Regions from separate parts of the Mesorhizobium kamtschaticum genome, predicted to be linked through region 3. Evidence: riboswitches for the same ligand, from Rfam matches in the RefSeq annotation. Region 3 holds a riboswitch; each other region holds the start of a gene.

Region 1 (7,754 bases), 3.6 Mb from region 3:
CTGCTCGACGAATATCCGGCGACCGCCGCTGTCGGCGAGGTCGGCGATTCGCAGCGCGGGCTGGAGGTCGTGGCGGCCTATACCGCCGGCGGCAAGCGCGTGCACATGTGCTATTCCTTCGACTTCCTGGCGCCGGAAAAGATCAGCGCGGACAAGGTCCGCTCGGTGCTGGAAGCCTTCGGCAAGGTCGCCAGCGACGGCTGGTCGTGCTGGGCTTTTTCCAACCATGACGTGATGCGCCCGGCCTCGCGCTGGGCCGCCAGCGAAGCCGACCCGATCGCCTATCTCAAGGTCATCTCGGCATTGCTGATGTCGCTGCGCGGCTCTGTCTGCCTCTACCAGGGCGAAGAGCTCGGGCTCGGCGAAGCCGAGTTGCGCTTCGAGGATTTGCAGGATCCGTATGGCATCCGCTTCTGGCCGGAATTCAAGGGCCGCGACGGCTGCCGCACGCCCATGGTGTGGGATGGCAGCGCCAAGAACGGCGGCTTCTCCCAGGCAAAGCCCTGGTTGCCGGTGCCGGCCAAGCATCTGGCACAAGCAGTCAATGTCCAGCAGGGCGACCAGGCTTCGCTGCTCGAGCACTATCGGCGCTTCCTCACCTTCCGCCGCGCCCATCCGGCACTGGCCAAGGGCGATATCACCTTCATCGAAAGTGAGGGCGACACCGTCGCCTTCACACGCCGGGCGGGCAACGAGCAGATTGTCTGCGTCTTCAACCTCGGCGCCAAGCCGGCCAAGGTTGACCTTGGCAGCCGATCCCTGCAACCTTTGCCGGGACACGGGTTTTCCGGGCAGGCGAGCCCCGGTTCGATCGAGCTTGGCGGTTACGGCGCCTGGTTCGGGCGCATCGACTGAAATCTTTGAGGAAATCACTGGGAGGAAACCAATGGCCGATGTCAATCTGAGACAAGTGAAGAAGTCCTACGGCAATCTCAACATTCTCCATGGCATCGACCTCGATATCAAATCGGGCGAGTTCATCGTCTTCGTCGGTCCGTCGGGCTGCGGCAAGTCGACCTTGCTGCGCTCCATCGCCGGGCTCGAGGAAATCACGTCGGGCGAGTTGAAGATCGACGGCGAAGTGGTCAATGACGTGCCGCCGTCCAAGCGCGGCATCGCCATGGTGTTCCAGTCCTACGCGCTCTATCCGCACATGACCGTCTACGACAACATGGCGTTCTCGATGAAGATCGGCAAGGAGAACAAGGCCGAGATCGACCGGCGCGTGAAGCAGGCCGCCGAAATCCTGCAGCTGACCAAATATCTCGACCGGCTGCCCAAGGCGATGTCGGGCGGGCAGCGCCAGCGCGTCGCCATCGGCCGCGCCATCGTGCGCAATCCGAAAGTGTTCCTGTTCGACGAGCCGCTGTCGAACCTTGATGCCGCACTGCGCGTCGCCACGCGTATCGAGATCGCCAAGCTTAAGGAATCGATGCCCAACACGACCATGATCTACGTCACCCACGACCAGGTCGAGGCGATGACGCTCGCCGACCGCATCGTGGTGTTGAAGGACGGCCATATCGAGCAGGTCGGTACGCCGATGGATCTCTACAAGAAGCCTGGCAATCTGTTCGTCGCCCAGTTCATCGGCTCGCCGGCCATGAACATCCTGCCGGCGACGATCGACAAGACCGGCAGCCCAACCGTCGTCAGCCATGTCGGCGGGCGCAAGGCTACGGTGCCGATTACGACGCCTGTCTCGGCCAAGGGGGCGGCGGTGAGCTTCGGCGTGCGGCCGGAGGATCTGATCGTCGCCACCGGCGCGGATTATCTGTTCGAGGGAACAGTCGATTATGTCGAGCAGCTCGGCGAGGTTCAGCTGGTCTATGTCGACATCGGCCGCGCCGACCTGCCGCTGGTGACCAAGCTGCCTGGCAATGTCGAGGTCAAGCGCGGCTCGACGCTGCGGCTGAGCGCCAATGGCGAGGATCTGCATATCTTCGATGCGGACGGACATTCCTTCGCACTTCAGAAGCCGGAAGCAAAAGCGGCTTAAGACAGAACCCCGTCTCGACGGCGTAAAAAAGAGCGGCGAGCTATGCCCGCCGCTCTTTTTCTAGAGGTCGACTTCGGCTGTTAGTGGTTGCCGAAGCGGTCCCGGTCGCTGCTCTGAGGGATCGACTTCTGCACGTCGCTCGATGAATTGAGCAGCTTGTAGACGGGCGAGCCGTTTTCGCGGATCGAAGCCGTGCGCGAGTTGTCAACCGAAGTTGCGGCAGGCTGGTTGGCGCCATTGGAGCCATAGTTGTCGCTGCCGGCGAAGGCGCTGCCGGAGATGGCCAGAACGGCGGCGGCAGCAAGGATGATCTTCTTCATTTCAAGTCTCCTGAATTTCTAGATTGCCGGGACAGCGGGGTATGCCCACTGTCCCCTGCGGCTGTTAGTTGTTGCCGAAAAGGTTGCGGTCAGCGCCCGGCTGAGCAGGCGCCTGAGTGGCCGGGGCCGACTTCTTGGTCGAAGCGGTGTACTGGCTGTCGACAGCCGTGGCTGCCGGGGCATTCGAACCGTAGTGGTCGCTACCCGCGAAGGCGCTGCCGGAAATGGCCAGAAGGGCGGCGGCAGTGAGAACAATCTTTTTCATTTTGGGCACTCCAGTATTTTTCCGTCCGTCTAGCGGCGTGTCTTGGGATTAAAATCGCGTCGTTCGGACAGCCCCGATGTGGGAAAGCCAGTTGGCCGTTTCCAATCACGAAGTTGTTCCGCGTGGACCAAGAATCCACCACTTGAAATTGTGCCAAGGCCTTCTACGTCATGTATTTTTGTTTTTGATATCATACTGTTAGGCAAAACCAGCGCCGCGATCACCGACTGTATCGGAGGCTCAGCGTTCACACCGTGATGCACGCACCGTCAATAGAAACGAACCGTTCGGTTCGATTTTAGAATCTGCTAATAGTCACTTTCCGATACCGTTAGCCTTTTAGCGCCCATTCCGGGGTCGATTCTGATAGCCGGTACAGCCGTCACCGCGACGATTTTCGTGGACCGCGATTCTTGACCCGATCGTTGTGCATGCGTGTCGCGCCACATGGATGCGATGTCGCTTTCATGCCGATGTCGCCAGCGCTGTCGTGATTAGATCATGTCATCTCAGGTGCCGCTTCGTGACGATGGAGCGGAGAATTGGGAAGCCGGTCAGATTCCGGCGCTGCCCCCGCAACGGTGGTGGAGTTCAAGTCGCAACGGGAGACCACTGGGCAAAAGCCTGGGAAGGTGTCGCGATCGTCTGCAAGGACACTCCAGAGCCCGGAAACCAGCCCGAGAATTTGAACTCGACTGATCGCGGTGGGCGGTCAAGAGGCGGATGGCGCATGTCGGCTTTCGCCGGTCTGCGCCTAATCCTTCCTCAATCACCACCAGTTCAGTCCTTGAAGTATGAGGACAGGACATGGATACGCGCAACGACATGCTGAGGCTCTTGAACAGCCGCAGGGACGGATTCTCGCTCGAGCAGCCCTTCTACACGGATCCCGATTTCTTCAAACTGGACATGGAGCTGATCTGGTATCGCGACTGGCTGTTCATCGGCCATGATTGCGAACTGCCCAAGCCCGGCAGCTTCATCACCGTGCAGATCGGCGACTATCCGGTCGTGCTGGTGCGCGATCAGCAGGGCAAGATCAATGCCTTCCACAATTCCTGCCGCCATCGCGGCAGCCGCGTCTGCAATACCGACAAGGGCACGGCGGCCAAGCTGGTCTGTCCCTATCATCAGTGGACCTACGAGCTGGACGGAAGGCTGCTGTTCGCCCGCCAAATGGCCGACGGCTTCGACAAGAGCCAGTTCGGCCTGAAGCCGGTCGCCTGCGAAAGCGTGGCCGGCTATATCTTCATCTGCCTGGCCAAGGAGCCCGCCGACTTCGCGCCGATGCGGGCGATGATCGAACCCTATCTCAAGCCGCACCGGCTCAGCGAAGCAAAGATCGCCTTCGAGAGCACGATCGTCGAGAAGGGCAACTGGAAGCTGGTCTGGGAAAACAACCGCGAGTGCTACCATTGCGCCGGCAATCATCCGGAGCTGTGCAAGACCTTCCCGGAAGCCCCGACAGTGACCGGCGTGCAAGGCGCCGACAGCGACCCGGAGATGCTGGCGCATTGGGCCAAATGCGAGGCAACCGGCCTGCCGAGCAAGTTCCGCATCGACCCGGCCGGGCAATACCGCGCCACCCGCGCGCCGCTGCTGCGCGATGCTGTCAGCTACACGATGACCGGCAAGCGGGCGGTGAAGAAGAACCTCTCCGACACAGTCTCGGCCGACCGTATCGGCACCTTGATGCACTATCACTATCCGACGACCTGGAACCACATCCTGATCGACCATGCCGTCACCTTCCGCGTGCTGCCGATCAGCGCCACGGAAACGGCGGTGACGACCAAATGGCTGGTCCACAAGGATGCGGTCGAGGGCGTCGACTACGATCTCGCCGAGCTCACCCATGTCTGGACCGAGACCAATGACCAGGACCGCCGCATCGTCGAGGAAAACGCCTTCGGCATCCTGTCGCCGGCCTATGAACCTGGTCCCTATTCGGAGTTGCATGAGGGTGGCGTGATCCAGTTCGTCGACTGGTACGCGCGCTTCATCGGTCCGCGCCTTGCCGGAGATGGCAGGCCGGCGTTGCGCAATGTCGCCTGAGAGGTTGAGGGATGAACGCGATGACTGACCTTGGCCTCTATCGCCATCTCGACCAGATGGCGCCCTGGAACGACAGGCTGCAGGTGCTGGAAGTGATCGGCGTCACCGACGAAGCGCCTGACGTGAAGACCTTCACCTTCCGCTCCGACAACCAGACCTGGTTCCGCTACAAGCCGGGCCAGTTCGTGACGCTGGAGCTGCCGACGTCGGACGGGCCGCTGATGCGCACCTATACGCTGTCGTCCTCGCCGTCGCGGCCATTCTCGATCGCCGTGACGGTGAAGGCGCAGGCCGGCAGCATCGGCACGCGTTGGATGTTCGATCACCTGAAGCCCGGCTCGCACGTCAAGGCCTATGGGCCGGCGGGCGACTTTTCGCTGCACAGCCATCCAGCGGCCAAATATCTGTTCATCTCGGCCGGTTCCGGCGTGACGCCGATGATGTCGATGCTGCGCTGGCTGAACGACTGCGCGCCATGGACCGATGTCGGCTTCGTCAATTGCGCGCGGCGCGCCGAAGAGATCATCTTCCGCAAGGAGCTCGAACTGCTCGGCGGCCATATGCCGGGCCTATCGCTCGGCTTCATGATCGAGGAGCGGTCGAGCCGCGAGGGCTGGTACGGCCATATGGGCCGTATCGACGCCATCCGGCTGCCGCTGCTGGCGCCCGATTTCCGCGAACGCGAGATCTTCTGCTGTGGTCCGGACCCCTTCATGCGCGCCGTGCGCGGCATGCTGGACGCCGCCGGATTCGACATGACGAAATACCACCAGGAGAGCTTTGCCGCGCCCGCGGTGGAGGAAATCCCGGCACCGTTCGCAGCACCGGCGCAGGACGGCGTCGCCGTTCCCGTCGAAGCCGCAACACCGATCCGCTTCGCGCTTTCGGACGTCGACGCCGAGTGCGTCGCCGGCCAGACCGTGCTGCAGACCGCGCGCTCGTCGGGCGTGCGGATCCCGGCGGCCTGCGAATTCGGCCTGTGCGGAACCTGTAAGGTGAAGAAAGTCTCCGGCGCCGTCGAGATGAGCCACAATGGCGGCATCCTCGATCACGAGATCGACGACGGCTTCATCCTCGCCTGTTGCTCGAAGCCGTTGTCGGCTCTCGAAATCGAGGCGTAGACAATAGGGCGGGTTAGCGCGGCATGGTCCTCAGCCGCTCCGACGACGAACGCCACGCTTCGTAGCAAGGCGGCACCGGATGAGACGACGAGGCAGGCCTACGCTCAAGGCGCGGCCTTCGTGCCTGTCCTGGACATGGGACGGCGTCATAGCGGCGCCCTGCCCCTTCCGCCTTTTTTCGGCAGAGTCTTCTCCGTTAAATCGACCGTCCCGCACGAGCCGCAACGTGGCTTGCGGTTCGGTCCTTCTAGCCCTTCCCCCGTGAACCATCGGCGGAACAATTCCGTGAACACCATCCCTTGTCGAGCACGCCACGAATTGGGGCGGCCTCGATAATCGTTTGTTTTTCCATGGTTTTTCTAAATCCAGAGGAACTCCTCCGGTCTCCAAATTTTAAAGTTTGCGCATCACTTGACATTTGTCGATCGAAACTTGACTATTGTCAGCATCGGCATTTGGGCGGGAGATCACGTGCCGATCGGCATCCGACAGGGATTATCCGAAGTCATGGGAGGACGATGGTGGAGCTGTTGCTCGAAGTGGAGGGGCTGAAGAAGTCCTTTGGTGGCGTCGCCGCCTTGCGCGACGGCCGCTTTCAGCTTCGCGCCGGCACGGTTCACGCGCTCTGCGGCGGCAATGGCGCCGGCAAGTCGACCTTTCTGAAGATCCTGATGGGCATCCAAAAGCGTGATGCCGGCTCGATCCGCCGCCGCGGCAAGGACGTGGAATTCGCCAGCCCCGCCGACGCGCTGGCCTCGGGGATCGCCATCATCGAGCAGGAACTGAGCCCGGTTCCCCACATGACGGTCGCCGAGAACATCTATCTCGGCCGCGAACCCAAGGCGCGGTTCGGCGGCATCGATTTTCGCGGCATGAACCGCGCCGCGCAGAAGCTTCTGGACGACCTCGAATTCGACATTCGAGCCACCCAATACATGATGAACCTCTCGGTCGCGCAGAGGCAGCTGGTCGAGATCGCCAAGGCGCTCAGCCACGACGCCGAGGTCATCTTCATGGACGAACCGACGTCGGCGATCGGCGAGCGGGAGGCACAGCACCTGTTTGCCGCGATTGGCCGCCTGCGGAAGCAGGGCCGCGGCATCGTCTACGTGTCGCATCGCCTGTCGGAAATATTCCAGGTCGCCGATTCCTACACGGTCTTCCGGGACGGTTCCTATGTCGGCAGCGGGGCACTTGCCGAGATCGACCGGCCCGGCCTGATCCGCATGATCGTCGGCCGTGAACTGTCCGAGGAATACGTCAAGACCAACACGCCGACCGAGGAAACCGGACTCGAAATTGCCGGGCTGACCTGCCCGAACAAGATCGAGGACATCTCCTTTGCGGCACGCAAGGGCGAGATCTTCGGCATTTACGGGCTGATGGGGGCTGGGCGGACGGAAATCTTCAATTGCCTGTTCGGGCTCGACAGGCCTTCGGCCGGAACCATTGCCATCGACGGAACCCCGGTCGCCATTTCGAAGCCGGCGGATGCGATGGCGCATGGCCTGGCGCTGGTCACCGAGGATCGCAAGCTGACCGGCCTCAATCTTTCCGATTCCGTGCGCGCCAACATCTGCATGGCCAGCCTGCCCGAGATGAGCCCGGCCTTTGCCATGGACCGGGCGCGCGAGGCGGAAGCAAGCCGCCGGATGCGGGAGCGATTTCAGATCAAGGCGGCGCGCGACACCATGCCGGTCTCCGGCCTGTCGGGCGGCAACCAGCAGAAGGTGGTGCTCGGCAAGTGGTTCCTTCGCAACCCGAAGGTGCTGCTGCTGGACGAGCCTACCCGTGGCGTCGATGTCGGCGCCAAGCGTGAAATCTACCGGATCATCTGCGACTTCGCCGCCGCCGGCGGCACGGTGGTGATGATCTCTTCCGAGATCGATGAAGTTCTCGGGATTTCGGACCGGATCATGGTGATGCGGGCCGGCAGAAGCGCCGGAATCTTCAGGCGGGAGGAAACGGATGCGCAATCACTCGTCCACCTATCG
Region 2 (7,754 bases), 1.4 Mb from region 3:
AATGGATGGCCGAACCGGTCTTTCCCGAAGGCATGAAGACGAACGGCCTGCTCGGCCAGTCCTCCAACCAGCAATTTATGGGCCTGCCCACCGGAAGCATGGCCAAGCCGGGCGACTACGCGTTCCTGCGGCCGACGCAGAGCGAGGTGGTGCTTCAGCAATTCGGCCCGATCGCGGTGCTTTCCGGCGGCAGGATCGTCGATCGCTGGCCGGTGTTGCCGATGATGTGATCAAGTTAGATAGTTGACTGCGTCAAGTAAATGGCTGATCCTGCAAAAACAGGAGATGCCCATGACGATTCACCATGCGCCCAACAAAGAGCTGATCGATGCGGTGCGGGCTTTCAACCGCTTCTACACCCGCCAGATCGGGCTGCTCGACGAAGGGCTGCTGAAAAGCGCCTTTTCCCTAACCGAGGCGCGCGTGCTCTACGAGTTGGCGCATCGCGACGGTTTGACCGCGACCGACCTTGGACGCGATCTCGGCCTCGACGCCGGTTATGTCAGCCGTTTGCTGAAGAAGTTCGAGCGCCTTCACCTGATCTCCAGGTCGACGCTGGTTTCGGACGCCAGGCAATCGGCGATTGCGCTGACGCCGGCGGGCCGGAATGCCTTCGCGCCACTGAACAAGGATTCGCACGACCAGGTCGCGGCCTTGCTCGATCGGCTGCCCGCGTCGGAGCAGGACCGGCTGGTGAAATCCATGCGCACGGTCCAGGCGCTGTTGAGCGAAGGCGCCGAGCCGAAAATCCCCTATCTGTTGCGGCCGCTGCAGGTCGGCGACATCGGCTGGATCATCCGCCGGCAAGGGATGCTCTACGCGCGGGACTATGGCTGGGACGAAACCTATGAGGCGCTGGTCGCCGAAATCCTGGCGGCCTTCGTCAAATCCTTCGACCCGAAATGGGAGCGCAGCTGGATCGCCGAGCGCGATGGCGAGGTCGTCGGCTCGGTCTTCGTCGTGCGCAAATCGGATCAGGTGGCGAAGCTGCGCCTGCTCTATGTCGAACCGTCGGCGCGCGGCCTCGGTATCGGCAAGCGGCTGGTCGAGGAGTGCATCGGCTTTGCCCGCGCCAAGGACTACAAGACGCTGACCTTGTGGACCAACGACATCCTGACCGCCGCCCGGCACATCTACCAGGCGGCCGGCTTCAAACTGATCGAGGAAGAGCCTCACCATTCCTTCGGCAAGGATCTGGTTGGCCAGAACTGGGATCTCGATCTCTAGGCAAACCCTGTCCGGGGCCTGTTTTGGTGATGCGCGGTTGTTGGTCGTTTGCGCCGATGCTATGAAACGCGGGTCGAAAAGGACCCTGGAGCGGCAAACGGTAAGCCCGCTCCCTTCCACCGGTTGGAAGCTCCGTTCCCATCCCATATGGGAACCCACGGCAAGCCCACGGCGTGCTTTTACGCCCGGCTTGGCGTTCGGGGTTTTCGCGGATCGGCGTTCCTTCGTTTGCCAGGCGCCAACGAAGGAGAAGAGAGAATGCCCATCATTCGCGCCGACACCGGCATCATCACTCAGATCAATGTTTTCACCGTGCCCGAAGGCGGACAGCAGGCGTTGATCGACCTACTGCAGGAGGCGGCAACGAGTTGCCGCAGCGTTCCCGGCTGGATGTCCGCCAGCCTGCACCGAAGTCTCGACGGCACGCGTGTCGTCAATTACGCCCAGGCGCAGGACCAAGCGGCCATGCGGCGGGTCTTCGAGCATCTGCGCAGCAGCGGTTTTCTCGATCGCAACCAGGCTTTGGGTCAGGCCCATCCCGGCCTCTATGAGGTCGCTCTCACCGTGGAGTAAGGCGGAGCGGCGGACCGCGCCTTGGCCACATGCCAAGGTACGGTCTGCTCGGTACTTATGACTTCACCGGTATCCAGATCTCCAGCCCGCCATTGCCGCTGCGCGGATCGAACTCCGGGCCATAGCGCTCGAATTCGGGCGCGTCCGATATTTCGTGCCCGGAGGCGGGCAGCCATTTGTTCCAGATCGTGTTGACGGTGCGGCGGATGGTCGAGATGTGTTCGCGATGCGAAAACACCGCATATTTCTGCGCCGGTATGCGCACACGGCTGAATTCCCTGGGAAGGTCGGAAAAGTCCGAGACCTCGACACCGGCGATGTAATCGAAATTGCCCGCGTCGTCGCCATTGACGCAGACGCCATAGGCAACGTCGCCGGTCTCGCCCGGAATGTTGCCGATATAGGGGCCGAAGCGCTGCCACTGCATCGGAATGGCGGCGCTGGTTTCGCAGCTGTAGCGTTCGCCGAGCCCCGCGATCAGGAACGGCCGGCTGGTCTCGAAGCGTGGCGGTTCGAGGTTGGCGAGAAGGGACTGGTCCATCAGGATCGGCTCCACGAGGTCGAGGGTCTTGGTCGAACCTTGCGCCCGCACCAGTTCCGGCGTGGTGCCGAACTGATCGCGGAAGGCCCGGGTGAAAGCCTCATGCGAGTTGTAGCCGGCGTCGAGCGCCACCGAGAGGATGTCGGGCGCCCCGCCGGCCAGCCTGCGCGCCGCCTCGGTCAACCGGCGCGCGCGCATATAACCCATCACCGAGCGGCCGGTGGCGGCGCCGAAGGCGCGCGTCACATGGAAGCGCGACACGCCGCTGCCTTGGGCGACGTCGTCAAGCGAGATTGCCTCAGGCAGATGGCTCTCGACAAACCACAGCGCTTTCTCGGTCGGGTTCATGGCTCCTCGCATTTGGCGCGCTGACATTACTGACCGCGTCGATGGCCAGTTTGATCGAAATTGCGCGTGGCGTGCAATCAGCGCGGCAATGATCGGGAAGCGCTCGCCGCAGCCGCAGATCAGGAAACGGCCGGGGCGGCGCAGAATCTCTGACGACAAGCGTTGATTTCAGCCTGATGGAGCGCGGCGCGGCGGTCAATCCGTTGATCCGTTCGACAAGCATCTGCGCGGCCCTGTGGCCGATCTCGTTGCAGGGTTGCGCGATCAACGTCAGCCGAGGTTCGAAATAGTCTGCCCACTCGAGATCGTCGAAGCCGGCAATGGCTCGCGACAGGGGATTGACAGCGGCAGAGGATATCGCTTTATAGGTTCTGTTATTACATTACAGATGGAGATGCGGCACGCCCCTTTCTGATCAGGCCGCAGGCTGCGGGTGCCGAGATGGTGACAGGTTCAGTCGAAAAGAATCGTTGCGATGCGCCCGGGGCAAAACTACGATGACCCGGTGATGGTCCCCGCGCCGAAAGGCAAGGGGTGAAAAGGGAACACGGTGAGACCCTCAAAGGTCGAGACCGTGGCTGCCCCCGCAACTGTAAGCGGTGAGCAAGATCCGACATGCCACTGGCCGGCAAGGCTGGGAAGGCAGGATTGAGCCGAGACCCGCGAGCCAGGAGACCTGCCATCACTGAGTTGACCGGACGGGGTGTGCCGGGAGGAAACGTGGACGTCGGTCTTGTCGGCCGGCTCGCCAACATCCTTCCGTCGCCAGTTTTGGAAAGTGACGGAAAGTTGGACGGCTTCATCCATCGCATCATCGTGTGCACGCTTTGCCGTGACGTCCCGACCGGGGTCAGGTCGGGCGAAGCCTTGTGCAACGATTTGCGTTCCCGGCTCTCCGCTCACCATGACCCCGCCGTGGCGCATGGCTTCGCGATCGAAGGCGTCGAATGCATGGCGGGCTGCGCGCGGCCGCTGACGGTAGCCTTCCGGGCGCCGGGCAAGGCCGCCTATCTCTTCGGCTCCATCGACGCCGAGGCCGACGCCGGCGATCTCGTGCGATTTGCCAGGCTCTACGCGTCGCTGGCAGACGGCTGGTGCAATTCCGGACAACGTCCGCCGCGGCTGGCCGGCAAGACGCTGGCCCGCATCCCGGCACCGGCCAAGCCTGCGGGGACGGCCGATGACAACGCCGCTCCTTGAAGCGCGCGACCTCGGCGCGACGGCAAATGGCCGGGCTCTGGTCCATGCGGTCAGCCTGTCGGTCGCCGCTGGTGATCGCCTCGCCATTATCGGCCCCAACGGCGCCGGCAAGACGACGCTGCTGCGCATGCTGTCGGGCATGCTCAGGCCAAGTTCGGGTGAGGTGAAGCTTGGCGGGCGCCGCCTGGACAGGATTTCAGCCGCCGAACGGGCATTGCATATCGCCGTCGTCGGCCAGACCGACCAGCCGGATCCGCGGCTGGCGGTGATCGACTATGTCGAGCTTGGCCGCGTCCCGCATGCCGGCCTGAGGCGCCGGAGCGAGGAACGCGACATTGTCGTGGACGCGCTGCGCCGGACCGGACTGTTGCCGCTGCTTGGCCGAAGCATCGGCTCGCTGTCGGGCGGGGAACGCCAACGCGCCCAACTGGCGCGCGCCATCGCACAGCAACCGAAAGTGTTGTTCCTCGATGAGCCGACCAACCATCTCGACCCGCGAGCCCGCGGCGAGCTTCTCGAACTTGTGGCCGGCTTCGGCATGACGGTGATCGCCGTGCTGCACGATCTGGCGTTGGTGGCGCCCTTCGCCACCAGGGTCGCGGTGATGCATGAAGCCCGGCTGCATGCGCTGGCGGCACCGCGCGAAGCGCTGACCCAACAGTTGATCCGCGAGATTTTCGGCGTCGACGTGTTTCGCCTGCGCCATCCCACCGAGGATCGCGAACTGACCGTGTTCGATGTTCCGAACCGTGCCGCGCCGCCGTCCTGACCAAAACCCTTCATCCGACCCTGTTCAACCAAGGAGCAAAATCCGTGAAACGTCTCGCTTTGTCGCTCGTCCTCTCGCTGCTGGCCTCGACAGCCTTCGCTTTTCCCGTCACGGTCGATAGCTGCGGCAAACCGCTGACCTTCGACGCGCCACCCAAGCGCGCCGTCATCCACGATCTCAACATGGCCGAGATGGCCTTCGCGCTGAAGCTGCAGCCGTCGATCATCGGCCTGACCGGCATCACCGGATGGTATAAGGTCGGCCCAGAATTCAAGGCCGAGCAGGGGTCCATCCCGGAACTGGCGCCCAAATACCCGACGCTCGAGAACCTCGTCGCGGTCGAGCCCGATTTCTTCTTCGCCGGCTGGTACTATGGCATGAAGCCGGGCGGTGACGTGACCCCCGACACGCTCGCCCCGCACGGCATCAAGACGCTGGTGCTGACTGAAAGCTGCGTCCATCTCGACAAAACCAGGCCTGCCGCCTCGATGGACCTTCTGTATGGCGACGTCGAAAAGCTGGGCAAGATTTTTGGCAAGGATGCCGAAGCGGAAAAGCTCGTCTCAGACTGGAAGGCGCAATTGGCCGATATCACCGCCAAGGTCGGCAACGCCAAGGGGACGCGGGTGTTCCTCTATGATTCCGGTGAGGACAAGCCATTCACCGCCGGAAAATTCGCTATTCCCAGCACCATGATCACGGCGGCCGGCGGCGACAACATCATGGCTGACCTGGACACCAGCTGGGGCAATACGGACTGGGAAACGGTGGCGTCGCGCAATCCGCAATTCCTCATCCTGCTCGATTACCAGGATGGCGGCGGCTACAAGAAATTGCTCGATTTTTTGAAAGCGCATCCGGCGATGAAGGAGACGGACGCGGTCAAGAACGAGCGCTTCGTGGCGCTGCGCTATGCCGAATTGACACCCGGACCGGCGAACATCGAAGCGATCGCCAAGATCGCCAAGGCGATGCATCCGGAAGCGTTCTGATGCTATTTGCCCCTGGGCATGAATCCGGCGCGCTTTCAGGGCACAAGGCATTCGCGCTGGCGATGGCGGCGGGCGCGGTGGCGGTCGCCGCTCTCGTGCTGCTGTCGATCGCCTATGGTTCGACACTGATCCCGCTGACCGACGTCATTGCCGCCCTTGGCCATGCCGTCGGGTTGAATGAACACCAGGTGTCGGGTCCCGTCGGCAAGATCGTCGTCGATCTCAGGCTGCCGCGCACGATCCTGGCGGCGTGTGTTGGCGGCGGCCTCGGCATAACAGGCGCACTGCTGCAGACGGTGACCCGCAACGATCTCGCCGATCCCTTCCTGTTCGGCCTGTCCTCGGGGGCTGCCGCTGGTGCGGTTTCCGTCATCACCGTCTTTGGCGACAGTTTTGGCATCTGGACCTTGCCGGTCGCGGCCTTCACCGGCGGCATACTGGCCGCCTGCATTGTCCTGTTGCTGGTCGCGCGGGTGAGGGGGCAAGGGCCGGAACGGCTGATCCTTGCCGGCCTTGCCGTCTCCTTCCTGTTCACGGCATTGACCAATTATCTGGTGTTTGCCGGCGATCAGCGCGCGGCCCACTCGGTGCTGTTCTGGACGATGGGCGGGCTCGGGCTGGCGCGTTGGGATAATGTCTGGCTGGGTGCTTTGGGGGCCGGCACGATCGCGGCCTATGGGTTGTGGAACCACCGCAGGCTGGACGCCTTCCTGGCCGGCGAAAGTGCTGCCGAAAGCCTCGGTGTGCCGGTGGCGCGGATGCGCAGGACGACGTTTCTCGTTGCCGCCTTCTCGACGGCAATTCTCGTCTCGGTCGCCGGCGTCATCGGCTTTGTCGGATTGATGATCCCGCATCTGTCGCGGCCGCTGGCGGGTCCCTTGCATCTGCGCCTGATCGCAAGCTGTGCGTTGTTCGGAGCGGTGCTCCTGCTGGCAAGCGATCTCTTGGCGCGGACCTTGCTGCCGCCGCAGGAACTGCCGATCGGCATCATCACCAGCTCGCTTGGCGCCTTCTTTGTCGTCACGCTGGTCGTGCGAAACCGCCTGTGAAAACGGCTGGTTCTCCCGGTCCGTCTGTCTTCCAAGGGGTCATGGCGCTCACCGATCGCCAACCACGATCGCGTTGCGCGGCGTCATACACAACGCCGCGGCTTGAATAATAAGCACGCTTATTATATATACCGCTCATGGTTTCAGATGGCATAGACAGATTGGGATTTTTGATCCACGACGTGCAGCGTCTGCTGCGCAAGCGTTTCGAGACGCGCGCCAGCGGGCTTGGCCTGTCGTCCGCGCAATGGCGGCTTATGGTGCGTGTCGCCAAAGAGGAAGGCGTCACCCAGGCCCGGCTCGCTGAACTGCTCGAAATCGAGCCGATCAGCGTCTCGCGTCTTGTCGACCGGATGGAGGAGGGCGGCTGGATCGAACGCCGCGCCGACGCCGCCGACCGCCGCGTGCGCATGATTTTCCCAACCGCCAAGGCGAGCGCTGCCTATGCCGAGGTCAAGAGCCTCGCCGGCGAAGTCTATGAGGAATCGCTTGTCGGCGTTTCGCCGGAGGACCGTCGCGTCCTGATCAGGGCGCTCGATGCGATGGCGCAGAATCTCGGGGACGGCGATACCGCGTCCTCGGAAAAAGTCGAGCCTGCGAAAGGCGCAGCAGCATGAACGCGGTAGCCAAGGTCGAAAAAGACACCGCCAAGGTGGAGATGGAAGCGCCGGCCAAGCCGGTTGTCGCCCCTGTCGCGGTCGCTCCTCCCGTACAACCGGTCCCGGCGCCGAAGAAGAAGCGCCGCATGGGCCGCTTCTTTTTGATGTTCGCTCTGCCGGCCGCCCTGATCATCGGTGGCGGCTACGTCTGGGTGACCGGCGGACGCTATCAGGAGACGGAGAACGCCAATCTGCAGCAGGCCAAGGTGTCGATCGCCTCGGATACGGCCGGCCGCATCGTCCAGGTTGCCATATCGGACCATCAGATGGTCAAGCAGGGCGACCTTCTGTTCACCATCGACCCCGAACCCTACCGGATCGCGCTTGCCCAGGCCGACGCCGCGGTTGCCGGCGCGCGCCTCAATGTCGAGCAGCTGCGCGCTGCCTACAGCCAGT
Region 3 (7,754 bases):
AGCCGATCAAGCGTGGCCTCGCCCTCGATCGTCGTCAGCATGCAACTGCAATAGCTGGTGCAGAAGGTTGCGTTGCGCGTCTGCTCGCATGAGCGCTGGCAGGTTTTCAGGAAATTGACCTGTGGGGTTTCGACCTGGGCAGGCATGACCTGCGAAAACAGCCAGACGCAGCCGATCAGCAGCGGCTGGTGGATCAGGTAGAAAGCGAGGCTATGGCGGCCGATGAAGAGCAGCGGATTGGCCCAGCGGCCGGGCGCTAGTCTCGCCAGCCGCGCTCGTATACCGGCGGCGGAAGCGAGTTTCGCCACCCCGATGCCGACAAGCACCGCGCCGAACCATGGAAACAGCGGCACATAGTCGTTGGAGCGCGGATTGATCGCCGACAGGCCGATCCACCACAGCCAGGGGTGGTCCAGGGCCTCGAAGCGCAGATAGATGGGCGCGGCGATGACGAGCGCGGCGACGACAAGCGTCAGCAGGGCCGGCAGCCGCAGGAAGGCGAGGCCGAGCAGGCTGGCGAGCGCGATCTCGTGCAGTATGCCGAAGAAGATGAAGCCGTCCGGCGTGGCGATGCGGGTGACCACCGAAATGGCGATCGCCGCACCGGCAACCATGGCGAAACGCTTCCAAAAACCGTTCCAGCGGATCTGCTGGCCGTGCGCCAGGTACAGGCTGACGCCGACCAGGAACAGGAAGGTCGAGGCGATGCAGCGTGCGTAAGATCTTCCACCAGCCGAAGGCGGTGAGGCCGGGATCGGTGTAGCCGAAGAATTCCAGATCCCAGGTGAAATGATAGCTCGCCATGGCCAGCAGCGCGATGCCGCGCACGATATCGATGGCGACGATGCGCCTGGATGGCTCCGGAACGGGTGCGGTCGGCGTGTCGATGGTCATGGTCTCGCGATCTGATTCAGCCCCGCCTGAGGACTATCACGGTTGGGCGGGACAGAAGAAGGCCGGGAGCACGGCGATGCAGGCACCGGGATCGAGCGACGCTTTGGGCCAGAGCCGGGAAGCCATTGACCGGTTTCGCTTTTTGCCGGTTACGCGTCGGTTTCCTCTTAATCGCCCGGGATCGACCACGGCAGATTTGACCGGCGATTCTGCTTTGGGGAAGCAATGTCCACCCATGTGCGCCATCCGATCTGGCTCCCGGCCCTCAAGGCCGCGGATGCGCGCACCTTCGCTTCACTCTACGCGGTCGAATCCTTCGCCCGCGCCACGGTTTCGAGCGTCATCCCGATCCAGGCCTACGAAATCCTCCACAACGAGCAGATCGTCTCGATCCTCTACACCATCGTGGCGCTGCTCGGCCTGTCGGTGACCTTGTTCATGCCGATGCTGATCCGCCGTTTTGCCCGGCGCTGGGTCTACACGGCAGGCGCCTGCCTGCTCGCCATCGGCTCGCTGTTCTTCGTCACCCACACGCTTGCCGGGCAGCTGGCCGGCATGCTGTGCCGCGTCATGGGCGCCAGCGCGCTGTCGATCACGCTCAACCTCTACATCATGGACCACATCCGCAAGACCGACTTCATGCAGGCCGAATCGCTGCGCATGGCATGGTCGATGTTCGCCTGGACCGGCGGGCCGACGCTCGGCATCTTCCTCTACACACGCTTCGGCATCTATGCCGCGCATGGCGCGGTGGCGGTGTTCGCGCTGGCCCTGCTGGCGCTGTTCTGGACCTATCGGCTGGGCGACAACCAGTCGATCCGGTCCGGCAAGACCCGGCCGGCCAACCCGCTCGCCAATATCGGCCGCTTCATTGCGCAGCCGAGGCTGAGGCTCGCCTGGTTGATCGCCTTCGGCCGGTCCTGCTTCTGGTCGACATTCTTCGTCTATGGACCGCTGTTCATGGTCATCACCGGCGAGGGCGAACTGGCCGGCGGCCTGCTGGTCTCGGCCGGCAATGCGCTGCTGTTCATGGCGATCTTCTGGGGCAAGGCGGGAAAACGCTTTGGCGGACGCAAGACCATGACCTTTGCCTATTTCGCCATGTCGGCAATGCTGCTGGCGGCGGGCACGGTGGGAGCGACCGCACCGTTGCTGACCGGCGCTTTCCTGCTTGGTGGCGCGTTCTTCACCATAGCGCTCGACGCGCTGGGCTCGACCGCCTTCATGCGCTCGGTGCGCTCCTATGAGCGGGCGCAGATGGCGGCGGTCTACCGCACCTATCTCGACTTTTCCGAGCTGACGCCGCCGCTGGTCTATTCCGTCGTGCTGATCTTCTTCGGACTGGGCTCGGTGTTCATCACGCTCAGCCTGCTGGCCGCTGTATGCGGCTTTGTGACGTGGCGGTATCTGCCGAAGTCTTTGTGAGGATCACGGCGAAAGCGCCGCGTGGCGCTCGCGCACCCAATTGTGGAAACGGTGCAGGTCATATTCCTCCGGCATCAGCACGCCGGCTTCGTGGCGCATCGAGCGCAGGCCCTTCTGGTTGACCTCGCAGATCGCCGCATCCTCTTCCAGCACCTGTGTGCCGAAGGCGACGATGTTGTCGATGTCGGTCGCGGCGAGCGCCTCGGGCGCGAACAGCCATTCGGCGACAAGCTCCGTCTGTTCGGGGCCGAGCGGTACCAGCCGAACGGTCCTGACATAATCGACATGGCCGACTATGAACATCGACGGCAGGCTGGTGGCGTAGGTCTGGCCGGCGGCACGTTCGGCCGGTGTCAGGCCTGAGAAGACCGGCCCATGCGTCTGGCCATCGCGTGACCAGGTTTCGGCGCCGGCGCGCAGGCCGCCGGAAAACTCCGGCGCGTCATTGTCGGCGTGGCGGGTCCATTCGGGATCGTCATGCCGGCTCATCAGGCCGCGGCCATAGATCGGCACCAGCCGCGACAAATCCTTGTGGACGCCCGGGCAGTGCAGGCACTCGTTGAAGTTTTCCCAAAAGATCTTCCAGTTGCAGTTCATCACCTTGCGCAGCACATGGCCTGAGACCAGTGTTTCCAGCGGCCAGTTGCCGAGATTGCCGGAGGCGGGATCGAAGGATTCCTGCGCCAAGCCCGCCGCATCCTGCTGCAGATTGATGAAGACGAAACCGCGCCACACCGACAGCGCGACGCGATAAAGCGGGTGGTCGGCCTTGTCGAAGCCGTCCGGTAGCGATTTCGACGGTACGCGCACGAGGTCACCACGCAGCGAATAGGACCAGGCGTGGTAGGGGCATGTGATCAGCCGCGCCTTCAGCCGGCCCTCGCTCTCCTGGCACAGCTGCGAGCCGCGATGGCGGCAGGTGTTGTGGAAGGCGCGGAGCTCGCCGGTGTCGTCGCGCAGCACGATGACGTCCTGCGTGCCGATGCGGAATCGGCGGAAGGCCAGCGGCTGGGCCAGATCGGCCTCGCGACAGACGAGCAGCCAGTTTTTGTACCAGATGGCATCAAGGTCGCGTTGATAGGCTGCCGCATCCCAATAAGCCGATGCGGGCAGCGTCGGTTCGGCCCGGGTCAGGCCGTTATAGGGATCGCGCTCGCTGGCAATGGGCTGCATGGCTGGCTTCCTGTGAGGACGCCAGCCGACACCCGGCCAGTGCAATTGTCAATTGTCGTGCCCAGGACCAACTGTCTTGTCGGCATGGCGCAATCGCGCTGTTTGCCGGCGGAATTTGGTTTGCCGCGTGTCGTGATTTTCCCTATAGTCATACAGTCGTCGGTTCCGTTTTGGAGCCAAGAGGGAATGCGGTGCGGGCTGACTTGTTGCCCAATGCCGTGGCTGCCCCCGCAACTGTGTGCGGTAGTCCTCTCCATATGCCACTGAAGATTCGTCTTCGGGAAGGTGGAGAAGGGCGCTGATCCGCGAGCCAGGAGACCTGCCGACGACGGCAAAACTGACAGGCCCTCGGGTGGAGGGTGAAAGGACAAGATATGACTACCACTTCCATCTCCCTCGGCGCCTCCGTCTCCTCGCAGTCGCGCTTCATGCAGCTGGCGCTCGCCGCGCTGCTCGGCACCTTCATCATCGGCTTTGTCGGCTTCTCGCACATCGATGCGGTCCACAATGCCGGTCATGATAACCGGCATTCGATGGCGTTTCCCTGCCACTGACGAGGATCTGACATCATGAATCTGTTTCGCAACGTCGTGTTCATCGCGGCGATCGCTGGGCTCGTGGCCGGCGTCGTCCTCGCCTGCATGCAGGCCTATGCCACCGTGCCGCTGATCCTCAAGGCGGAAGTCTACGAACAGGCCGAAGGCGGCCACAAGCATGAACACGCCGCGGCACCGACCGATGCCGCCAGCGGCAACGCAATGAGCTCCGCGGCTCCTGCGGCATCGAACGCCATGAGCACTGCCGCGCCGGCCCCGGCTGAGGCTGCCGCTCCGGCCGAAGACGAGGGCTGGGCGCCGGCCGACGGTTTCGAGCGCTTTGCTTTCAACGTCGTCTCCAACGTCGTCACCGGCATCGGCTTCGCGCTGATCCTGGTCGCGGTTTCGGAATTCGCCGGCGGCATCGGCAATTGGCGCCAGGGCGTGTTCTGGGGCCTGGCCGGCTTTGCCGTGTTCACGCTGGCGCCCGGCCTCGGCCTGCCGCCGGAACTGCCGGCGATGCCGGCGGCCGACCTGACGCAGCGCCAGATCTGGTGGGTGGCGACCGTGATCGCGACCGCCATCGGGCTCGGCCTGATCGCGTTCCGCAAATCGCTGCCGCTGGCCATCCTTGCCGTGGCGCTGATCGTCGCTCCGCACATTGTCGGCGCGCCGCAGCCCGACAGCTTCGAAACGCCGATCCCGGAAGGCCTGCACCACCAGTTCGTGGTGGCGGTGACGGTGACCAATCTGGTGTTCTGGCTGGTGCTTGGCGCCGTCGTCGGCGTGGTGCGCGGACGCTTCACCGGCACCGCGACCAGCCTGCGCGACAGCTTTGCCTGATCGAAGCTCGCTGACCTTCATCATCGGCGGCGCGCGCTCCGGCAAGAGCGCGCACGCCGAAACCCTGGCGACGGCGTTGTCGTCACCATGGACCTATATCGCCACGGCTGAAGCCTATGACGACGAGATGCGTGAGCGCATCGCACTGCACCGCTCGCGGCGCGGTGAGGGCTGGATGACCATCGACGCACCGCTCGATCTTGCCGACGCGCTTGAGGCCTTGCCAGACGATCAGCCGGTGCTTGTCGACTGCCTGACGCTGTGGCTGACCAATCACATGCTGGCCGATCACGATCTCGAGCTGGAATGCCGGCGGCTGGCGGACGTGCTGTCGCGGCCGCGCGGGCCCTGGTTCGTGGTCTCCAACGAAGTCGGCCAAGGCATCGTGCCGGACAATGCCCTGGCGCGCCGTTTTCGCGATGCCGCTGGACGGCTCAACCAGCAGGTCGCGGCGATCGCCGATACGGTGCTGCTGATGGTGGCGGGGCTGCCGCTCAAGGTGAAATGAGATGACCGACATCGACGATAAGGATGAAGAACGCCACCGCGCCAAGATGGCGAAGCGCAAGGCGGTGCAGGACGCCGAGGTGGCGAGCAAAACGGTCGAAAAGGGGCTGCTGATCGTCAACACCGGTCCGGGCAAGGGCAAGACGACGGCCGCCTTTGGCCTGGCGCTCAGAATGCTCGGCTATGGCAAGCGCGTCGGCGTCGTCCAGTTCATCAAGGGCAAGTGGCACACCGGCGAGAAGGATGCGTTTGCCGCCTTCGGCGATCGCGTCGTCTGGCACGCGATGGGCGAGGGCTTTACCTGGGAAACACAGGATCTGAAGCGCGACATCGCGGCGGCGGAAGCTGCCTGGGCCAAGGCGCTGGAGTTGATCGCCGATCCCTCGATCAGCCTCGTCGTGCTCGACGAGCTCAACATCGCGCTGCGTTACGATTATCTCGATCTCGAAAAGGTGGTTGGTGCGCTGAAGGCCCGCCGCGAGGGCCTGCATGTCGTCGTCACCGGCCGCAACGCCAAGCCGGCGCTGGTCGAGGCCGCTGATCTGGTCACCGAGATGGGCGTGACCAAGCACCATTTTTCGGCAGGCGTGAAAGCGCAGCAGGGGATCGAGTTCTAGAACACCAGAACCGCGATCACCGAAACCACCCCGAAGAGCGCAATCAGCAAATAATCGGCGACGCGATAAAGTTTCAGCGCCCGCCTGATGTCGCCGCTGTCGACGTCGCGGCGGCCGCCTTCGCCCATGAAGACGTCGTCGACCACGATGCCGCCATAGCTGCGCGGCCCGGCCAGTGCCAGACCAAGCGCGCCGGCCATGGCGGCTTCCGGCCAGCCGGCATTGGGGGAGCGGTGCTTTCTCGCATCGCGCCCCACCGCTTGCCAGGCACTGCGGGGGTCGGCATCCCTGACCAGGAAAGCCGCCAGCACGATCAGCAGCGCGGTCAGCCGCGACGCCGGCAGGTTGATCCAGTCGTCGAAGCGCGCGGCGGCCCAGCCGAAGGCCTGGTGACGCGGGGTGCGATGGCCGATCATCGAATCGGCGGTGTTGGCGGCCTTGTAGGCGGCACCGCCGGCCAGCCCGCCGACGCCGGTCCAGAAGGCGGGGGCGACGATGCCGTCGGAAAAATTCTCGGCCAGGCTTTCGATCGCGGCACGGCAGACGGCGGCGCGGTCGAGCGCTTCGGGATCGCGTCCGACGATGCGCGAGACGGCGACACGGCCCATGGCCAGGCCGCCGCTGTCGAGCGCATCGGCAACGGCCTCGACATGGTCGTAAAGGCTCTTCTGCGACAGAAGCGATGTTGCCAGAAGGGCGGCGATGAATAGCCCGAACGGAACGAACCAGAGCAGGACAAGCTGCACACAGAGGCCAATCACCGCCGGCACGAGCACGATGACCAGCAGCGCCTGGACACCGCGTTGGCGACGCAGGGCGTCGGGATCAGTGGCGCGGTTGAGCCTGCGATCGAGAAAGGATATCAGCCTGCCGAACCACGTTACGGGATGGCCGATGGCGCGGAACAGCCAGTCCGGGTAACCGAGGGCGAATTCGACGGCCAATGACAGGAAAGCGATCAGGATTGACATGAAGCTTCTTGATGGAGCGGTGGACCATGGTGGAAGTCTTGGCCGAGCGAGGGTGCTTTTCCCCAACGCCGTGCTGCCTTTCGTCGACCTCTCGACTGGTATCAATCCGCACTCCTATCCGCTTTTCGAGCTGCCCGCCACCTCACTGTCGCGATTGCCGGAAGCCGGGCGCGGGCGCGAGCTGACAGAAATCGCGGCCGGCACCTATGGCGCGCCGTCGCCAGCCAATGTCGTCGCGGCGCCCGGCACGCAGATCCTGCTGCCGCGCGTGGCCTCGCTGGTCAAACCCGGCAAGGCATTGGTGCTGGGGCCGACCTATGCCGAACATGCGCGTGCCGCGGCGATTGCCGGTCACGAGGTGACCGAAGTCAGCGATTTTGGGGCACTGGCGGACGCCGACCTTGCCGTTATCGTCAATCCGAACAATCCCGATGGCCGCGTCATCGAGCGCGACCGGTTGCTGGCGCTGGCCGCCGGGCTGCGCGCAAAGGGCGGGCTGCTGGTCGTCGACGAGGCGTTCATGGATGTCGGTCCGCGCGAGCACAGCCTGGCCGGCGATGTCGATCAAGGCGGTATCGTCGTGCTGCGCTCGTTCGGCAAGTTTTTTGGCCTGGCCGGCCTGCGGCTTGGGTTTGCGCTGTCCGATGCCGCGACAGTCCAGCGGCTGGAAACGCAGTTCGGCCCATGGGCCGTCGCCGGCCCATCGCTAGAATATGGCATTCGCGCACTTGCCGATATTGGCTGGCAGGACGCGATGCGCGCGTCGTTGGTGGAAGCAGCGGCGCGGC
Region 4 (7,754 bases), 1.9 Mb from region 3:
CCGGCCGATATCGATGTCGAGGAGTGGGCGGCGCCGAACGGATCATATTCGCTCTCGGCGCGGCGGGTGAAGCCGGACAGGCCGCCTTCCTGGCGCAGTGTGCGGATGCGATCGCGGCGGCCGGTCAGGATCTTGTGCGGATAGGCCTGATGGCCGACATCCCAGATCAGCCGGTCGTCCGGCGTGTTGAAGACATAGTGCAACGCCACCGTCAGCTCGACCACGCCGAGGCCGGCGCCGAGATGGCCACCGGTGCGGGACACCGCGTCGACCAGTTCGAGGCGCAACTCGGACGCCAGTTGCGGCAATTCGCTCTCGGCAAGCGCCCGTAGGTCGGCGGGAATGCGGACCTTGTCGAGAAGCGGCGTATGCGGCGTTGCGTTCACGGGTCTCAGGCTTTCTGTTCAACGGCGGGATAGGCCGCCGACCTGCGAAAGTAAATGCGTGTCAGTGACGCGGGCCTGCTCCCAAAAGCACAGCGCGTCGAAACAGCTTATGCCCGCGCTTTCAAGCCCTTGTTTTCATGCATATCGTGTCCCGAAACCGGGCCGCTTTTGGGCGATATTCCTTAGTTTTCCGGCAGTGGAATAAACTCTTCCTCGTCTCCAGGAACGATATCGAAGCGGCCCGTCTTCCACTCCTGCTTGGCTTGTTCGATGCGCTCCTTTGACGAGGAGACGAAATTCCACCAGATGTAACGCTTCGAGCCAAGCGAAGCGCCGCCGAACAGCATGAAATGCGCACCGGTCTGCGACGATATGATGATCTCGTCACCGGGCCGGAACACCAGCAACCGTTCGGCCGGAAAGACGTCGCCGGAAATCGTGACCTCGCCTTCCAGCGTGTAGATGGCTCGTTCCTCCGCATCGGCAGGAATCTTCACGCTGGCGCCGGGCGCCAGTCTGAGGTCGGCGTAGAGCGTCTCGGTATCGGCCCGCACCGGGGAGCGCAGCCCCTGGAAGTCACCGATGACGACGCGGCCGCGAACGCCTTCGGCATCGATCTCGGGAAGCCGCAAGGAAGCCGTGTTCTCGAACACCGGCGCCACTTCTTCCTTGCCATCGGGCAAGGCCAGCCATGTCTGCAGGCCCGAGATCGACATCGGCGCACCGCGCAGTTCCTCGGGCGTGCGCTCGGAGTGGACGATGCCACGGCCGGCGGTCATCAAATTCACGTCGCCGGGCTGGATCACCATTTCGGTGCCGAGCGAATCGCGATGCCGGATTTTGCCGTCGAACAGATAAGTCACCGTCGACAGGCCGATATGCGGATGCGGACGGACATCCATCGCCTGGCCGCCGCGCAGGATCGCCGGGCCCATGCGGTCGAAGAAGATGAACGGCCCGACCAGCCGCCGCTTGGCGGTCGGCAGAGCGCGGCGCACCTGAAAACCGCCAATGTCCTTGGCGGTTGGTATCACCATCAATTCGATCTGGTCGCTGGCAAAGGCGTCGCCGGCTTCAGGGTCTTTCCCCGGGAAGAAGCTCATGAACTCTCCTTGTCAGCGGCCAACGGCCGCTTTGGCGGTATCAGGCAAAGCGGATGGCTGACTTTGCCCGTAGTTTCGCCGCCACCTCTTCGCGATTGCGCGGATTCTGATGGGTTTCGAGCGAATCGAGCAGCTCGCGCGCCGATGCCGCGATGGCCTCGACCGCATGGTCGAATGCATGCTGGTTCTGCTTCGAAGGCCGCGTCGTTCCGCTCAGCTTGCGGACGAACTGAAGGGCCGCATCGCGCACTTCGTCATTGGTCGCCGGCGGCTCAAAATTGAACAGGGTCTTGATGTTTCTGCACATCGCTTCCGTATCTCCTCTTGTCCTGGACCGTTTCAATCGAGACGAGCTTAATCCTCAACCATGATCGTGTCCAAAAGCCGGTAAGGCTGCTCCGTGCCTCAGTCCGCGTCGAGCGGCTCGGTGCCAACCGGCTTGCCGTCGCGCGACAGCCTGATCTTCTCGACCTTGTCCTCGGCGGCTTTCAGCAGCCGGTCGCAATGCGCCTTCAGCGCCTCGCCGCGCTCATAGATCTTGATCGACTGGTCGAGCGGCACGTCGCCACGCTCCAGATCATCGACGATCTTCTCCAAAGCGTCGAGTGCCTGCTCGAAGCTCATCGCCTTGACGTCTTCGTTGGTCTCAGCAGCCATCATTCATCCTTTCATCAGTCGGCCGACATGGGCGGCGACCGAAAATGCCAGTCCCTGCAGATCGTAGCCGCCCTCGAGCAGGCTGACGAGCCGGTTGCCGCTGTGGCGGGCCGCACGCTGCATCAGCTGGCCGGTCGCCCAGTCGAAATCGTCTTCGGTCAGATTGATCTCGGCCAGCGGATCGCGGTGGTGCGCATCGAAGCCGGCCGAAATGATGATCAGATCGGGCGCGAAATTGTCGAGCGCCGGCAGGACGCGCGACAGGAAGGCATCGCGAAACACCTCGCTGCCGGTCTGCGGCGCCAAGGGCGCGTTGACGATGTTGCCGGCGCCAATCTCGCTCTTCGCGCCGGTGCCGGGATAAAGCGGCATCTGGTGCGTTGAACAATAGAGCACCGACGGATCGTCCCAGAAAATATCCTGCGTGCCGTTGCCATGGTGCACGTCCCAGTCGACGACGGCGACGCGCTCGACGCCATGCTTCTTCTGGGCATAGCGCGCGGCGATCGCCGCCGTGTTGAAGAAGCAGAAGCCCATCGCGGTGGTCTTTTCGGCATGGTGGCCGGGCGGCCGCGCGGCAACGAAGACATTGTCGGCTCGGCCTGAAAAAACATCGTCGACGGCGGCGTTGGCGGCGCCGATCGCGGTGATCACCGCTTGCCAGCTCTTCGGGCTGGCGGTGGTGTCGGCATCGACGCGGGCAAGGCCTTCTTCGGGAATGGCGGCGCGGATGCGCGCGACGAAATCGGCGGGATGCGCGTAGAGGATCGTCGCCTCGTCGCCCTCCGGCGCCTTGACGCGTTCGAGCGCGGCAAAGGCTTCGTCGTCGAGGACACGCTCGATAGCGCGCAAGCGGTCCGGCCGCTCGGGGTGGCCCGGCGGCGTGAGGTGCTCGAGGAAGATCGGGTGGGTGTAGAGACGAGTTGCCATGTTCCCTATCTAATGCCCCGGCGCCGCGATGGCCATGCATTGCGGCTTGATGGGCTGGGGAAAATCACGCTTGCGTCCATTCGTGTCGCTGCGGGCATTGGCGGCGCCGGCGCTTCGGCGTAAGGTTTCCGCCACTGCCTGGTGCCCGCCGCGAGCGGGAGAATCGGGAACACGGTTGAATTCCGTGGCGTGCCCAACGCTGTGAGGGGGACCGCGCCGGTAAATGCCACTGTCGATGACGGGAAGGCACCGGACGCGGGTTGATCCCGAGCCAGAAGACCGGCCTGGCAGGCATCGTCATCCGCATGGTCAGGCGGGCGGCATTGATTGCAATCGCAAGGGGACAAGCGATGCCGGAAACTATGACCGCTCCTATCGGCGACGGGTTTGACCAGATGGCGCGCGACGCGGTCTACCGTGCCATGTTCACACGGCGCGACGTGCGCAGCCATTTCCTGCCTACCGGGCTCGACGATGAGGTGCTGGCGCGGCTGCTACTTGCCGCCCATCACGCACCATCGGTCGGCTTCATGCAGCCGTGGAATTTCATTGTCATCCGCGATGCCGCACGACGGGAGAAGGTGCGCGACCTGTTCCTGGCCGCGCGAGAGCAGGAACTGCCTGAAATCGAGGCCGAAAGACAGGCGCTCTACCGCAAGCTCAAGCTGGAAGGCATCTGCGAAAGCGCGCTCAACATCTGCATCACTTGCGACCGCCAGCGCTCGCAGGGCTCACCGCTTGGACGCTGGCACAATCCGGAGATGGATCTCTACAGCACGGTCTGCGCGGTGCAGAATTTCTGGCTGGCCGCGCGGGCCGAGGGCGTTGGGGTCGGCTGGGTCAGCATCATCGAGCCGCAAGCGTTGAAAAGCCTGCTGTCCATTCCCGAGCACGTGACGCCGGTGGCCTATCTCTGCGTCGGCCGTGTCTCGGAATTCGCGCCCAAACCGGACCTCGAAACGCATGGCTGGGGCCGACGCCTGCCGCTGCCCGAATTGATCATGAGCGAAACGTTTTGCGGGCAAGGCGAGGCGCAGCTCAAGTCAGCGGTGGCGTGCCTCAACGCCGTCGATGCCGCGCCGGCGCAGCCCGCCGATCAGCGCGTCGCGCCCGCCGTGCCCCAGCGCGACCCGCCGAACGAGGCGAGCGCCTTGTCCTTCAATTCCCTGAACTTCGACGATGCCTCGGCAAGCCGGGCATCCCAGGCGGGATCGGGCACCTGTCCGGCGATGGTCTTGAAATAGACCTGCATCAGGCACGCGATGGCGAAGGGCTCGATGAAGGCCGCCTTGAAGGCCCAGGCGAAGACGATGGCGAGCACGAAAGCCCAGCCGGCGAGTTGCCCGGGCATCATGAACAAAATGGCGGCGGCCGGGGCCAGCATCAGCAGGAAAATGACGAAAGAGACGCCCCACATGATGACCGCCAGCCAGACAGCGTTCTTGACCATGGTCTTGCCGTTCTGGGCATAGAGCACGACGCCTTGCCGCGCCGTCTCGAAGGGCGAGGACGAATTGATGCGGATGTTGTAGCCGAGGATGATCTCGTCGACATAGGTCAGCGACAGGCGGATCACCGTGTTGATGAAGAGACCAGGCCGCTCAGACCTGGAATGGGCAGGAAAGCGGCGATGCCGCCGAGCAGGCCGGTGATGGCGCGGATGGCGCCCTTGACCAGCTGGTCGACGACGAAAAGGATGTTGGCCTCGGCGAAACGCTCCGTCACGACCTGCTTTGCATAGGCGATCTGGTTCTGGCCGTCGGGAACATCCCGGCCATCGATCAGATGGACCATGACGGCGATATGGCCGGCCTTGACGACGTAGAGGATGTATTCGCGGATCCAGTAGACGGCGATCGAGACGATGCCGAAACCGACCACGCCACCCCACAGGGCGAAGGACATTGGCCCGTCTGGATCGGTGGAGATATGGCCGACGCCATAGCCAACGGAGGCGCCGGTGCCGGTCGCCATGATGTAGGCCAGCGTGATGCCGAAATAGACGATCATGCGAAAGACAATGAAGGGCCAGGTCCTGATCATGATGGACACCGACCGGCCGATCTCGAAATCCCACATGGCTCCGAATCCCCCTCAGAGATGGGCGAGGAGGATGCGCTCTGCCTGAAGATTGTCAATCGGGGCGGTGGCCAGCGAGGCGCCCAACAGGGATTTGGGTCTGTTATGAACCTGGTTTTCTGAGCAGGCCCTCCAGCAGCTGCTTGAACGCCGCCACCACCATCTTCGATGTCGCTTCGGGGTCGTTCGAATTGGCGATTCGCTGCGCCGCCTGGCTGCTGGCGCCATTGATCAGCCGGGCGGCGGTCTCGGGATCGACGCTCGGGACGACCACCCCTTCCCCCTGCAGCGCGGTCAGATGATCGGTCATTGAACCGACGCAGGCATTGGCATTCGACCAAAGTGCTGGATCACCCAGCACGGCTGGACCATCCCGGAACATGATGCGCTGGATTTCCGGCTCCAGCGCCATCTCGATATAGGTCGTGCATTCGTCGACGAAGTGTTGCCAGCGAGTCGGCGCTTTCGAGGCGACCTCATTCACCCGAGCAGCCATCTCGCGGTCGATTTCGGCGATAACCGCCTCCAGCAGTCCCTTCTTGTCACCGAAGTGATGATAGAGTGCGCCGCGCGTCAGTCCGGCCGAGGCAGTGAAATCATCCATCGACGCTTCGGCGTAGCCTGTCGTGCCGAAAGCCTGGCGGGCCGCGGCGATCAGCTTGGCGCGCGTCTCGGCAATCATCTCCTTGCGGGGTCTGTGCATTCTGTCTGGCCTTATCCACATACGTTCCGTATGCCAATTGACATACGTCGCGTATGGTCTATCTAATCCTCATACGCCCCGTATGTAATTGGCAGATCGCCTTTTGTCGAGGAACCCCATGCAAAACCCCTATGCTGAGATCTTTCGTGCTCCGGGAGCGAAGGGCTTCGCGGCCGCCGGCTTCATCGCGCGCCTGCCGATCGCCATGGCGCCGATCGGCATTGTGGCCATGCTGTCGCAGACGCGCGGCGAATACTGGCTGGCGGGTGCGGTCTCGGCGACGTTTGCTCTGGGCAACGCATTCGTTTCACCGCAAACGTCGAGGCTGGTGGATCGCCTTGGTCAGACGCGGGTTGCGGTCCCTACCACCCTCATCGCCTTTATCGCCTTTGCGGTGCTGATTGTTGCGGCCAATCAGGACTGGCCGGTATGGACGCTATTCGCGTCGGCGCTGGCGGCAGCCGCCATGCCCAGCATGCCGGCAATGGTTCGCGCGCGCTGGACCGAGCTTTTTCGCGGACGTCCCCAAATGAACACTGCATTCGCCTTCGAGTCGGTCGCGGACGAGCTGGTCTATATTCTCGGCGCATCGCTTTCGGTGGGACTCAGCGCCGCGCTGTTTCCGGAAGCCGGCGTCCTGGCAAGCACGCTGTTTCTTGCCATTGGCTGGGCGGCGTTCATCCTGCAGCGTTCGAGCGAACCACAAGTGCGGCCGGTTGGTCATGGCTCCAGCGGCTCGGCCATCCGTCTGCGGCCGGTGCAGATCATCACCTTCGCCATAATCTTCGTTGGCGCGACCTTCGCGACGACGGAGGTCAGCACGATAGCGCTCACCAAGGAACTCGGCCAGCCGAGTGCCGCCAGCCTCGTCATCGGCGTCTATGCAGTGGGATCGTTCATGCTCGGCATCGTGGTCGGCGCGCTCAACCTGAAGGCGCCACTGCAGCGGCAACTCGCCATTGCAGTCGCTGTCCTTGCGCTCAGCACATTGCTGCCGCTCACCGCCGGCTCGCTGCCGCTGCTCGCATTGACCGTGTTCCTTAGTGGCGTAGCGATCTCGCCGACCTTCATCACCGCTTTCGGCCTGATCGAGCGGCACGTGCCGGAAGCGATGCTGACCGAGGGCATCACCTGGGTGACCACCGGCATCGGCATCGGCATGGCGCTGGGCGCGTTTGTCGCCGGCGCGGTGGTGGATGCGTTCGGCGCCCAGAGCGGGTTCTGGGTGTCGGTGGCATCAGGCACAATTGCCTTGATCACCGTGCTGCTTGGCCAGCGCAGCCTTGCCACCCGCGAATGCGACCTGGATGGGTGTGAGGCTGCCGCGGTTCCCGCGGAATAGTGTCCAGCGCGCGCCGTCCGTCGGGGCGGAACGCGCCGTTCGCTTTAGGCAGACGGGCTTGACACATCGGCCCTTCGGGCTCGTGCCAGCGCAAAAAGCATTGTTGGCGCGCCGTGCAGCATCACCTCTTGTTCCAAGGCGAAGCCGCATTTCTCCAGCACGCGCCGCGATGCCGGATTGGCGTCACGGGCGAGGCCAATGACCCGGTCGGCATGCAGGGGACCGAACGCGGCCTGCAGCGCCGCCGTGACCAGTTCCGTGGCATAGCCATGGCCCCAGCTCTGGGGATGAAGATGGTAGGATAGGTTCAGGCCGTCGAAATCCGCCGAGACGGTGACGCCGCCGAAGCCGATCAGCTTGCCATCGGCCTCGACCGCCCAGCGGCCAAAGCCATGCTTGTCCCAATGGCCGATGTCGCGCGCCAGCCTGGCGGCGCTCTGCTGAGGCGTGTCCGCAACAGGATCGGGGCGATGGGCGACAAGTTCCCGGCGTGAGAAGAGATCGATCAGGAAATCCAGATCAGCCTGCGCCGGGCGGCGCAGCAAAAGCCGCTC

Evidence for each region. A riboswitch is a leader RNA that binds a small molecule or an ion and turns the genes downstream of it on or off. The one in region 3 is predicted to bind cobalamin.
Region 1: another riboswitch for cobalamin. It lies ahead of AC0V7N_RS02630 (aromatic ring-hydroxylating oxygenase subunit alpha); the one in region 3 lies ahead of AC0V7N_RS20550 (CbtB domain-containing protein).
Region 2: another riboswitch for cobalamin. It lies ahead of AC0V7N_RS27755 (DUF1636 family protein); the one in region 3 lies ahead of AC0V7N_RS20550 (CbtB domain-containing protein).
Region 4: another riboswitch for cobalamin. It lies ahead of bluB (5,6-dimethylbenzimidazole synthase); the one in region 3 lies ahead of AC0V7N_RS20550 (CbtB domain-containing protein).

The regions. Positions count from the first base shown of each region.
Region 1 is NZ_CM149691.1:556,898-564,651, forward strand. It holds gene bglA (beta-galactosidase BglA) at 1-855, shown strand, start outside; gene AC0V7N_RS02615 (ABC transporter ATP-binding protein) at 887-1,999, shown strand; gene AC0V7N_RS02620 (DUF680 domain-containing protein) at 2,080-2,319, opposite strand; gene AC0V7N_RS02625 (DUF680 domain-containing protein) at 2,384-2,584, opposite strand; cobalamin riboswitch at 3,079-3,279, shown strand; gene AC0V7N_RS02630 (aromatic ring-hydroxylating oxygenase subunit alpha) at 3,392-4,639, shown strand; gene AC0V7N_RS02635 (FAD-binding oxidoreductase) at 4,660-5,760, shown strand; gene AC0V7N_RS02640 (sugar ABC transporter ATP-binding protein) at 6,282-7,754, shown strand, end outside.
Region 2 is NZ_CM149691.1:5,572,896-5,580,649, reverse strand. It holds gene AC0V7N_RS27780 (DSD1 family PLP-dependent enzyme) at 1-230, shown strand, start outside; gene AC0V7N_RS27775 (bifunctional helix-turn-helix transcriptional regulator/GNAT family N-acetyltransferase) at 292-1,227, shown strand; gene AC0V7N_RS27770 (antibiotic biosynthesis monooxygenase family protein) at 1,486-1,800, shown strand; gene AC0V7N_RS27765 (GyrI-like domain-containing protein) at 1,856-2,689, opposite strand; gene AC0V7N_RS27760 (substrate-binding domain-containing protein) at 2,640-2,957, opposite strand; cobalamin riboswitch at 3,182-3,387, shown strand; gene AC0V7N_RS27755 (DUF1636 family protein) at 3,479-3,889, shown strand; gene AC0V7N_RS27750 (ABC transporter ATP-binding protein) at 3,870-4,658, shown strand; gene AC0V7N_RS27745 (ABC transporter substrate-binding protein) at 4,703-5,650, shown strand; gene AC0V7N_RS27740 (FecCD family ABC transporter permease) at 5,650-6,699, shown strand; gene AC0V7N_RS27735 (MarR family winged helix-turn-helix transcriptional regulator) at 6,837-7,316, shown strand; gene AC0V7N_RS27730 (HlyD family secretion protein) at 7,313-7,754, shown strand, end outside.
Region 3 is NZ_CM149691.1:4,163,139-4,170,892, forward strand. It holds partial or broken gene AC0V7N_RS20535 (heparan-alpha-glucosaminide N-acetyltransferase) at 1-894, opposite strand, end outside; gene AC0V7N_RS20540 (MFS transporter) at 1,120-2,319, shown strand; gene AC0V7N_RS20545 (aromatic ring-hydroxylating oxygenase subunit alpha) at 2,323-3,492, opposite strand; cobalamin riboswitch at 3,636-3,833, shown strand; gene AC0V7N_RS20550 (CbtB domain-containing protein) at 3,867-4,046, shown strand; gene AC0V7N_RS20555 (CbtA family protein) at 4,062-4,871, shown strand; gene cobU (bifunctional adenosylcobinamide kinase/adenosylcobinamide-phosphate guanylyltransferase) at 4,864-5,379, shown strand; gene cobO (cob(I)yrinic acid a,c-diamide adenosyltransferase) at 5,381-5,995, shown strand; gene cbiB (adenosylcobinamide-phosphate synthase CbiB) at 5,992-6,966, opposite strand; gene cobD (threonine-phosphate decarboxylase CobD) at 6,965-7,754, shown strand, end outside.
Region 4 is NZ_CM149691.1:6,074,999-6,082,752, forward strand. It holds gene dxs (1-deoxy-D-xylulose-5-phosphate synthase) at 1-386, opposite strand, end outside; gene AC0V7N_RS30265 (pirin family protein) at 569-1,489, opposite strand; gene AC0V7N_RS30270 (DUF2277 domain-containing protein) at 1,530-1,796, opposite strand; gene AC0V7N_RS30275 (exodeoxyribonuclease VII small subunit) at 1,895-2,146, opposite strand; gene AC0V7N_RS30280 (histone deacetylase family protein) at 2,150-3,076, opposite strand; cobalamin riboswitch at 3,199-3,378, shown strand; partial or broken gene bluB (5,6-dimethylbenzimidazole synthase) at 3,499-4,008, shown strand; partial or broken gene AC0V7N_RS30290 (hypothetical protein) at 4,173-5,155, opposite strand; gene AC0V7N_RS30295 (TetR/AcrR family transcriptional regulator) at 5,259-5,858, opposite strand; gene AC0V7N_RS30300 (MFS transporter) at 5,977-7,200, shown strand; gene AC0V7N_RS30305 (GNAT family N-acetyltransferase) at 7,245-7,754, opposite strand, start outside.